Regions from separate parts of the Paenibacillus sp. RRE4 genome, predicted to be linked through region 1. Evidence: riboswitches for the same ligand, from Rfam matches in the RefSeq annotation. Region 1 holds a riboswitch; each other region holds the start of a gene.
What was found. Region 1 has a riboswitch for S-adenosylmethionine ahead of Q9R46_RS24490 (methionine ABC transporter ATP-binding protein). Riboswitches for the same ligand answer to the same signal wherever they lie in the genome.

Region 1 (3,282 bases):
GTTAAAACCACGCTCTTTGTTCTCTGTATCAAGGTAAGGCTGATGCTGGAAGAAGTTTGCGTCCAGTTTCTTATCTGCCAGCTGTTGGTTAGGTTGCACATAGTCGTTAAACGTCACCACTTGCAAACGAATGCCTTGTGCTTCCAGCTCGGGTTTGATGCTTTCCAGAATTTCAGCATGTGGTGTAGGCGAAGCGCCGACTTTCAATTCAACGGTACGCGGAGCACCTGCTGCGTTATCCGCACCACTGTCCGATTTCTTGTTGTTGCCGCAAGCTGCGAGCACGGCAATCATCATCAAGCTGAGTAAAATAATAGACCATTTTTTCATCTGTAAAACCCCTTCGCATTTTTATTTTTCAATCTATCTGTTATTTCCGGGTGAAATAAATGACCAGACGATCACCAATCATCTGCAGGAGCTGAACCAGAATAATCATGGATACTACGGAAATGATCATGATCTCATTCTGATATCGGTAGTATCCATAGTTAATGGCTAGTGTGCCCAGACCTCCACCGCCAACCATACCCGCCATGGCCGTATAGGACACCAGCGTAACGATGGTGATTGTAATTCCGGCAAGCAAACCCGGTAAAGCCTCGGGTAACAACACCCGTCTGACGATCTGAGCCGTAGATGCCCCCATTGCCTGAGCTGCTTCAATGACACCGCGGTCTACTTCACGTAAAGTATTCTCCACCAGACGCGCAAAATACGGAGCAGCCGAGATGACCAGCGGTGGGATGACACCAAGCACACCTGTAGCGGTGCCCACCAGCGTACGCGTAAACGGAATAAGAGCAACAATTAATATGATGAAAGGTACCGAACGTAAAATATTAACAATAACAGATAATATGATGTAGGTCAGTTTTGAACTAGGTGCAGCCGAGCGGCCTGTCATAAACAGAATGACACCAAGCGGCAAACCCAAGAGAACAGTAAACAAACCGGATACAGCTAGAATTTGCAATGTTTCAATGGAGGCCGTACCGACCTCTTCCCAGCGCACTTTGGAAAAATCCATTATCGAAGCACCTCCACATCAAGTCCTTCTGCGGTTAGTTCAGACAAGGTTTGCTGGATCGCAGCGGAGTCACCTTCAAAACGCACCGTCAGTTGACCATAAGGAATCTGCTTGATTGTAGAGATTGTACCTTGCAGAATTGCGAAATCCACACCTGTTTTGCGAACCGTTCTCGACAGAATCGCCTCATAGGTTTTATCTCCAAGAAATGAAACCTTCACCAACTTGGAAGAAGTACCTGCCGGCAACTCCGTTCCAGCATTTTCCATAACCGTTTCCTCCAGTGCCAGTCCACCTTCGCTGTCCCGTGAGACAAAATCCCGTGTGATCGCATGTTGCGGTTTCAGGAACACTTCCGTCACCGGACCTTGCTCCACGATACCACCTTGATGAATAACAGCCACTCGATCACATATGTTCTGAATAACGTGCATTTCGTGAGTAATTAGCACAATCGTCAGATTATACTTTTCATTGATATCCAGCAATAGCTTCAGGATCGAATTGGTGGTTTGCGGATCAAGTGCCGAGGTAGCCTCATCACAGAGAAGAACATTCGGATCACTCGCAAGTGCCCGTGCTATACCTACCCGTTGCTTCTGTCCACCGGACAACTGTGCCGGATATTTACTGCTATGTTGCTCCAGACCAACCAGAGCGAGCATTTCCTTCACCTTACGATCAATCGCTTCCTTAGGTGTGTTGACCAGTTTTAAAGGGAAAGCCACATTGTCGTATACCGTTGCAGAAGACAGCAGATTAAAATGCTGAAAGATCATACCGATCTTGCGTCTTTGCTGCTGTAATTCACTTTTGCTAAGCTCGGTCAGGTTAATGCCATCAACCCAAACCTCACCTTCCGTCGGGCGCTCGAGTAAATTAATACATCGAATCAAGGTACTTTTCCCCGCACCCGAGTGACCAATAACTCCAAAAATCTCACCCTTCTGAATTTTCAGATCAAGGTGTGATAACGCCGTCGTTGTTTTAGCACGTCTGCCGTATGTTTTGGTTAATCCAACCAATTCAATCACTAATACTGCTCCTTCCCCATCACCTACATATATCTTTACCCGAAGGAAGGGAAAACTCCCCGTTCTACGCAAAAAAAGAGCCCTTTGCAGATACAAAGATGGCTCTTCACGTGAAATGACCTTCTCATCTGCCAAAATCATGTGCAACATGATTCTGTAGGAATTAGCACCTAACATCAACAATGAGAACCATTCATGCCATCATCGTTGATCGGTTGCCGGGCTTCATCGGGCCTGTCCCTCCGCCACTCTCGATAAGAGAAATATAAAGTTGTAGGATTATATAGATTCATGTAGTTCATCATGTATAATGACCGAACTGCATCAAATGCTGTATTAAAGACACGATTCCATGTAAGATTTGATCTGGAACTCAGTATAATCAAAGTATTCCGATTTGTCAAATGGTATTATTTAAAACCATTGCTACATCTAGTGTTTCAAAATCTGTTTACGCCAGATTCGATTAATGTATCGATAGGCCATATTCAGTGTTTCACAGACCATATCTACCCCTTGCTGCATCTCAAGAAGATGCTGATCCAGATCCTCCAGCTTCACTTTGCCACGCAACGTCTGATGTAACTGCCACAAATCATCCTGCATTTCCGAATTCATGTAATGAATCTCCATGTTACGCCGCTTTCGCAATTTGCTCATCGGTTCTCGGTATGCTTCCTTGATTTTAATTAATTGCTGTGCCAATTCATGATGATCCCGATAATATTCGAATTGCCTCAGAACGGTATAATAGGAGAAATGTACTTTTGTTTTCGATGTATTCAGTTGGAAAACTTCATTCAAAACCGTACCTAATTTGTCCAGAATCGCGAAACATCGAATAAACGCATCTTTATAGAAATAAACGTACCGGGCGTATTCTGCTTTCTCAGCAGAACTCATATCGCCCGTCGAGCCTGCAACCACTTTTTTACGAAAATGTGCGGATGCAAAATAACTCTGCTCCAGTTCATCCAAAGAGGAGATTAGTCCCTGTGTCCACACATACAACTTCCGATAATCATGGTTTGGATCATGATCCACATACATTTGTTTTTCAAAAGACTCCAGTGTAAACGCCATGGTATCCATGGCTTCTTTCAGTTTCCCTTGATTCACTCGTGGCTTTTCTCCCAGTAACGTACGTAGCATAGAAGACCTCCTCTTTCCACTGATGATGCAAAATATATATGTTTTCACAGCTGTTGAACAGCTGAA
Region 2 (3,282 bases), on a different contig from region 1:
ACCAGGGTGGAACACTTCAGCTACAGCCGGATGTTCCAAGAGGAACTTCGCAATCGTTAGGGCGTTATATTCATGACGTTCCATGCGAAGAGCCAGCGTTTTCATGCCTTTCATCAATTGATATGAATCACTCGGTGATAACACAGCTCCAATGGAATTATGAAGGAACGCCATCTCGGCAGACAAGGCCTCACCTTTGGTGATGATCAATCCAGCGAGCACATCATTATGTCCACCCAGATATTTAGTCGCACTATGAATAATAATATCGGCGCCAAGTTCAATCGGGCGCTGGAAGAATGGAGTCAGTAGCGTATTATCGACAATGGTCAACAGGTTATGTTTTTTCGCCCAGGAAGCAACCGCTTGAATGTCCGTAATCATCATGAGCGGGTTAGTTGGTGTCTCGATGAATACAGCCTTCGTATTCGGCTGACGGATCTCCTCCAATGCTTCCAGATCGTTCGTGTCTACATAACTTGCAGTTACACCAAACCGTGACAAAATCCGTTCCAACAGGCGATATGTACCGCCATACAGGTCAAGAGAAACAATCAGGTGATCGCCTTGGCTAAACATTGCAAAAATCGTTTGCAGTGCTGCCATACCCGAGCTACAGGCAAAACCCGCATCACCGGACTCCAGAGCCGCTGCTGCTTCCTCTAACACTTTGCGCGTTGGGTTTGTTGTACGGATGTAATCAAACCCCGTGCTTTGTCCCAGCTTCGGGTGACGAAACGCAGTGGATTGATAGATCGGAAAGTTAACAGCACCTGTTACGGGTTCATTGATGGACCCAATTTGAGCTAAACGGCTTTCAATTTTCAACTTGTTATCTTCCATTACTGCATCCTCCTGTAATCTTGATTAGATTTGTGGGCCAATATCGTAAGGCGTTTCCTGATACACATAGTAATTGAGCCAGTTAGAGAATAATAAGTTAGCGTGTGCACGCCATGTAGCCGGAGGTATCCGAGAAGGATCATCCTTTGGATAGTAATACTTCGGCAGCGCGATATCCAATCCCTTGGCAACATCACGGTCATATTCCCATTTCAATGAGAACGGATCATACTCGGCATGTCCTGTGGCGAAAATTTGTTTCCCGTCCTTGGTGGCAACCAGGAATACTCCTGCTTCTTCGGACTCAGCCAAAATTTCGAGTTTATCGTTTTTCTCAATATCCTCACGTCTTACCTCGGTGTGACGGGAGTGTGGAACGTTGAAAACTTCATCAAATCCACGGAGCAGCGGAACATGAGGTTTGTTGATCGTATGCGGGAATACGCCAAAACACTTTTCATCCAGCGGAACTTTGGGTACATCAAAATGGTGGTATAGACCTGCCTGAGAAGCCCAACATATGTGCATCGTCGAAGTTACATTCGTTTTGGTCCATTCAAAGATTTCCTGAATCTCTTCCCAATAGTTCACGTCCTCAAAATCCATTTGCTCTACCGGTGCACCGGTAATGATCATCCCGTCAAAACGGCGATGCTGGATCTCATCAAATGTTTTATAAAACAGATCCAGGTATTCTTGAGATGTGTTCTTCGAAGTGTGGGATTTGGGGTGTACCAGCACAACATCCACTTGAATCGGTGTGTTGCCTACCAGACGAAGCAATTGCGTTTCCGTCGTTTCCTTCGTAGGCATCAGATTCAGTATGGCGATACGGAGCGGACGAATATCCTGCTTGTACGCGGAAGATTCATCCATGACGAAAATATTCTCGCTCTCAAGCACTTCTTTGGCTGGTAATGTGTCGGGAATTTTAATTGGCATTGTAAGTTGACTCCTTCTTTTTCATGGGTCGCATCTGGTGCGAAAATCACGCTTTGAGAAGCTTTGCATATGACAAAGACCTTTCTCGGATTCCGAGAAAGGTCATATGTAAACAGATATGCGCCTCTCTCATCTCTCAGTTACAACAGCATCACAGGGATGCTTGGTCGCTGCAAGAATTAGCACCGTGCGTTATATCGCCGGTTGCCGGGTTTCATCGGGCTGGTCCCTCCACCTACTCTTGATAAGATTTCGCTGTATTCAATTTTAATTCAGATATATTAACTTTTACTTTAAAACATTACCGCCCTCACGTCAAGAACCAGTTGATTGGTTTCGAACCTAAATTCGGAACCGTTCATCATCCGTTGTCATACACTGCCTCAGAGCGTGAAATAGACACATTTTTGCGCTTGAAAGCACCCTAGACCAGCGGTATACTAGACAAGTGTTTATAAGCCCTTATGTGAGAGGTGACATATTAAATGGATGGCGACCCGAGGCCCAACTGGCAGTCGAATTCCGAACAACTGCATAGAGAATTGACATCAGCATGTCGGCAGCGGGACGTTTCTTCCGTTTGATTATAGATTGATGACGCAGTACAGTCCTGATAACAGGCTCCGCTGCCGACCGGCTGATCTGTTCTTTTGCGCCCATATTAATGATGAAATCCGCCAAGACGGCGGGTGCAGAAGGAGTAGATGTTATGAAAATCCGGTTGGTTAACAATGGAGTATTTATCCCGGTGGATGATATTCAGCAAGCGCTGACTCCACCAGCAGAAGGATTCTACTGGATTGATGCGGATGTGGACGATTTGGCTGTACTTCAGCCGCTGTTCTCCATGCATGATCTGGCTGTTGAGGATTGCTTGAGTGATGAAGAACAGCGTCCGAAGATTGAAATTTATGAGAACCATTATTTTATCGTGATCAACAGTATTCGTTTTGATGATGAAGAGATTTTCCTGCGTGCAGTCAACCTTTTTCTCGGTAGACACTTTATCATCAGTGTAACGAAACAGAAGGTCAGCGAATTGCGCACCTTGAAGCCGATCCTCTGGGAACAGGAAATCAGCAGCCCCGATCGTCTTCTCTACCTGCTCGTTGACTTGATCGTTGACAATTACTTCACCGTTGGTGATCGAATTGAAGCGCGAATCGAAAAACTTGAGGAAGATATTCTAATGCATACCAAAAAGTCACATCTGAATGAGATTATCGGTCTGCGAAGCGAAATTCTGTGGCTGAAGAAAGTACTGGGACCTCAAAAAGAGGTCATCAACACACTTAACAAAAAAGATCTGCGTCTCATTGATGATCAGCTGCAAAAATACTTCAGCGACATTTACGAGAACGCCGTAAAAATATCGGAAACATTTGAAACATACCGCGATCTGATGGGCAACTTGCGAGAAGCCTACCAGTCCAGTATCGCTAACCGCGCGAATGAGATCATGCGTGTGTTTACCGCGATCACCACAGTGTTCATGCC
Region 3 (3,282 bases), on a different contig from region 1:
GCTGGGTAATGCATCTGTCGTTTTGTTTGCCATTATGCCTTTGGTATTGCTGCTACTTAGCATTATTCGAAAAAAGGGAGGTAAACACGCATGATTCCTATTCGGTGGTTGCGTATCACCTGTGCGTTACTGATTCTTAGCCTCATCTCGGGATGCTGGAGTAGCCGGGAGATTGAGGATTTAAGTCTATATGTTGCTCTTGGCATTGATGTTGGTCATGAAACTGAATTCGAGAAAAATATATCAGCCCAAGGAGGGCATTACCCCAAAGAAAACAACGTAACTGCAACGGTACAGATCGCCCCCGGAAAATCAAGTAGCCAGCAGAGTGATCAAGGCGGTTCACCTTCTTCTGGCAAATCATCCTACTCCAACGAACAACTTAGCGGGGATTCGATGCTTCAAATTTTTCGTCAATTCGCCCTTCGCCGAGATCGTCCATTGATTGGTCACCATTTGAAAGTGATTGTCATTTCCAAGGATGTTGCCAAAAAGTACGGATTACAACAGTTGCTTGATTTTGTGCTACGGGATAACGATATTCGACCCAATTGCCTTGTACTAATCAGCCATCACCGTGCGGTGGATGTGCTTACTTCTAGAGATCCTTCCCGGATTCCAGCCTTCTATCTTACGGGTATTACAAATAATTCGTATATATCCAATAAGATTATGGAGCCTGTTTCCCTTGCCAAACTGGATGCAGAGATGCAGTCTGGCTCCAGCTTTTTGCTTCAAAATGTGTTGAATGCATATGGCGAGGATAAATTTTCAGGGGGGAGCATCTTTAAAGCCAAAACAACGAAATTTATCGGGGAGCTTAGCCAAACCGACCTGGAAGCATTATCTTGGATTAAGCCTGAGGAAAAGGCAGGCGGGGTTATCAAAACATATAGTAAGGAAGGCTTCACGATTCTCTATGAGATCAAGAAAAAAACTATAAAAATTATTCCGAAGGTAGTTCATGGAGACATCTCATTCCACGTCAAGGCAGAGTCAGAAGGTTGGCTAATGGAGGATTGGCGCGCGCCTGAAAAAGAAGAAAAAGGAGCCTATCTAAAGGAACTGGAGCAGGATTTTGCCAAAATCGTAGATCAACAGATTGATCAGATGCTCTACAAACTCCAGCATACCTATAAAGCCGACGTTGCCGGTTTTCGGGACAGCCTCCGAATCCATTATCCAAAAATCTGGAAAAAGGTAAAAGATAACTGGGATGAAGTGTTTGCGACCGTACCTATTACCTATGAGATCAAAACGAGCATTGTGAATCCGGGCTCTTCGACAGAGTAGCTTACTATACTCCCCAGCCGAGATGCTTAATATATTAATTTTGGCAACGAGGAGATTGAAAGCTATGCTTGGGTCGCACGTAGTCTTTATTTAAATGTTGACACATTTGACAACAGTCGATATAGTTATACAAAATCATTTTCTTATCCAGAGAGGTGGAGGGACTGGCCCTTAGAAACCTCAGCAACAGATCTGAAGGATACTGTGCTAATTCCAGCGGGTGAAAGCCTGATAGATAGGAGCGTTTGTTTTTATTTGTCAGTTGCGGCGCACTCTTGGGGAAGAGTGGGTCTTTTTTGTTTGTTCTGGATGAAGAAGCAGGGAGCAGGTTATATGGAGAACAGTAACGAAAAGGGTCAATTTCAGCGAAAAATGCAAACGAGGCATGTGGTCATGCTTTCTCTTGGCGGCGTCATCGGAACAGGACTGTTCCTTAGCTCAGGGTATACCATTCAACAAGCGGGACCGCTCGGTACGATTTTGTCCTATCTGATCGGTGCGTTGGTGGTGTATCTGGTGATGCTCTGTCTTGGCGAACTATCTGTGCATATGCCGGAGACAGGTGCATTCCATAGTTATGCGGCTAAATACATTGGACCAGCAACAGGTTACACGGTGGCTTGGCTGTACTGGCTGACTTGGACCGTAGCGCTTGGATCGGAATTCACAGCCGCGGGACTGCTTATGCAGCGCTGGTTTCCGTCTGTGAACGTCTGGATCTGGAGTGCGCTGTTCGCGCTGATGATCTTCCTGTTTAATGCGTTCACGGTAAAACTTTTTGCCGAATCCGAATTTTGGTTTTCCTTGGTGAAAGTGATGACGATTGTTATCTTTATTATTCTTGGTGGCGCCGCTATGTTTGGTATTATTCCGATGGCAAATGCTGAACCGGCTCCGTTCTTTTCCAACATTACAGCGTCTGGGTGGTTCCCGTATGGAGCGACTGCGATCCTGATGACGATGCTGGCTGTCAATTTTGCTTTCTCAGGCACGGAACTGATTGGTATAGCCGCAGGCGAAACGGAAAATCCGGAAAAAACCATTCCGAAAGCCATTCATACCACGCTGTGGCGTTTGATTATTTTCTTTATTGGCACGATCGTTATTCTGTCAGCATTGCTTCCGATGTCAGATGCAAGTGTGCTGGAAAGTCCGTTCGTTGCTGTCATGGAGCGAATCGGTGTTCCTTATGCAGCCGACATCATGAACTTTGTTATTTTAACGGCAATTCTATCCGCAGCCAATTCGGGGTTATATGCTTCATCGCGGATGCTCTGGTCATTGGCGGATAAAAAGACCATCTCTCCATGGTTTGCCCGTTTGACCAAACGCGGTGTACCGTTCAATGCACTCGTGCTTAGTATGGCTGGTGGTGCGCTGGCGTTACTATCCAGCATCATTGCGCCGGGAACCGTCTATATTACGCTTGTTTCGATCTCAGGTCTTGCTGTGGTAGCTGTGTGGATGAGCATCAGTATATCTCAGTATATGTTCCGTAGGCAGTATCTGCGGGAAGGGCATGACGTGAAAGACCTGGTTTATCGAACGCCATTATATCCAATCGTACCTATCGTTTCATTTGTATTGTGCCTCGCATCCTGTATCGGTATCGCTTTTGACCCGACGCAGCGGATTGCTCTATACTGTGGTATTCCATTCATTATTTTGTGTTACATTGTGTATTATTGGACGGATCGTATGAAGAAGAAAAGAGGGCTGACTTCATGACTCAACGAGAGCAAACGAATGATATAAATGTGGTTCAACGTATTCTGGACGAGTATCCGATTATGATTCTGGATGGTGCACTGGCAACGGAACTTGAACAGCATGGCTGTGATCTGGATGATCCGCTCTGGTCTGCACGAGTGTTGCTGGAGAACCCGGATGTTATCGTGAACGTGCATGCTGATTATTTCCGTGCAGGGGCAGATTGCACAATCACCTCCAGTTATCAGGCGACAGTGGAGGGCTTCCTCAAGCGTGGCA

Region 2: linked by a shared signal. The riboswitch ahead of metA (homoserine O-acetyltransferase MetA) and the one ahead of Q9R46_RS24490 (methionine ABC transporter ATP-binding protein) in region 1 are both predicted to bind S-adenosylmethionine.
Region 3: linked by a shared signal. The riboswitch ahead of mmuP (S-methylmethionine permease) and the one ahead of Q9R46_RS24490 (methionine ABC transporter ATP-binding protein) in region 1 are both predicted to bind S-adenosylmethionine.

The regions. Positions count from the first base shown of each region.
Region 1 is NZ_JAUZUT010000009.1:38,969-42,250, forward strand. It holds gene Q9R46_RS24480 (MetQ/NlpA family ABC transporter substrate-binding protein) at 1-330, opposite strand, end outside; gene Q9R46_RS24485 (methionine ABC transporter permease) at 371-1,030, opposite strand; gene Q9R46_RS24490 (methionine ABC transporter ATP-binding protein) at 1,030-2,064, opposite strand; SAM riboswitch class I at 2,186-2,325, opposite strand; gene Q9R46_RS24495 (Cthe_2314 family HEPN domain-containing protein) at 2,497-3,216, opposite strand.
Region 2 is NZ_JAUZUT010000001.1:888,261-891,542, reverse strand. It holds gene Q9R46_RS04270 (aminotransferase class I/II-fold pyridoxal phosphate-dependent enzyme) at 1-843, opposite strand, end outside; gene metA (homoserine O-acetyltransferase MetA) at 868-1,785, opposite strand; SAM riboswitch class I at 1,912-2,036, opposite strand; gene corA (magnesium/cobalt transporter CorA) at 2,495-3,282, shown strand, end outside.
Region 3 is NZ_JAUZUT010000007.1:114,246-117,527, reverse strand. It holds gene Q9R46_RS23590 (GerAB/ArcD/ProY family transporter) at 1-94, shown strand, start outside; gene Q9R46_RS23585 (Ger(x)C family spore germination protein) at 91-1,293, shown strand; SAM riboswitch class I at 1,434-1,535, shown strand; gene mmuP (S-methylmethionine permease) at 1,627-3,021, shown strand; gene mmuM (homocysteine S-methyltransferase) at 3,084-3,282, shown strand, end outside.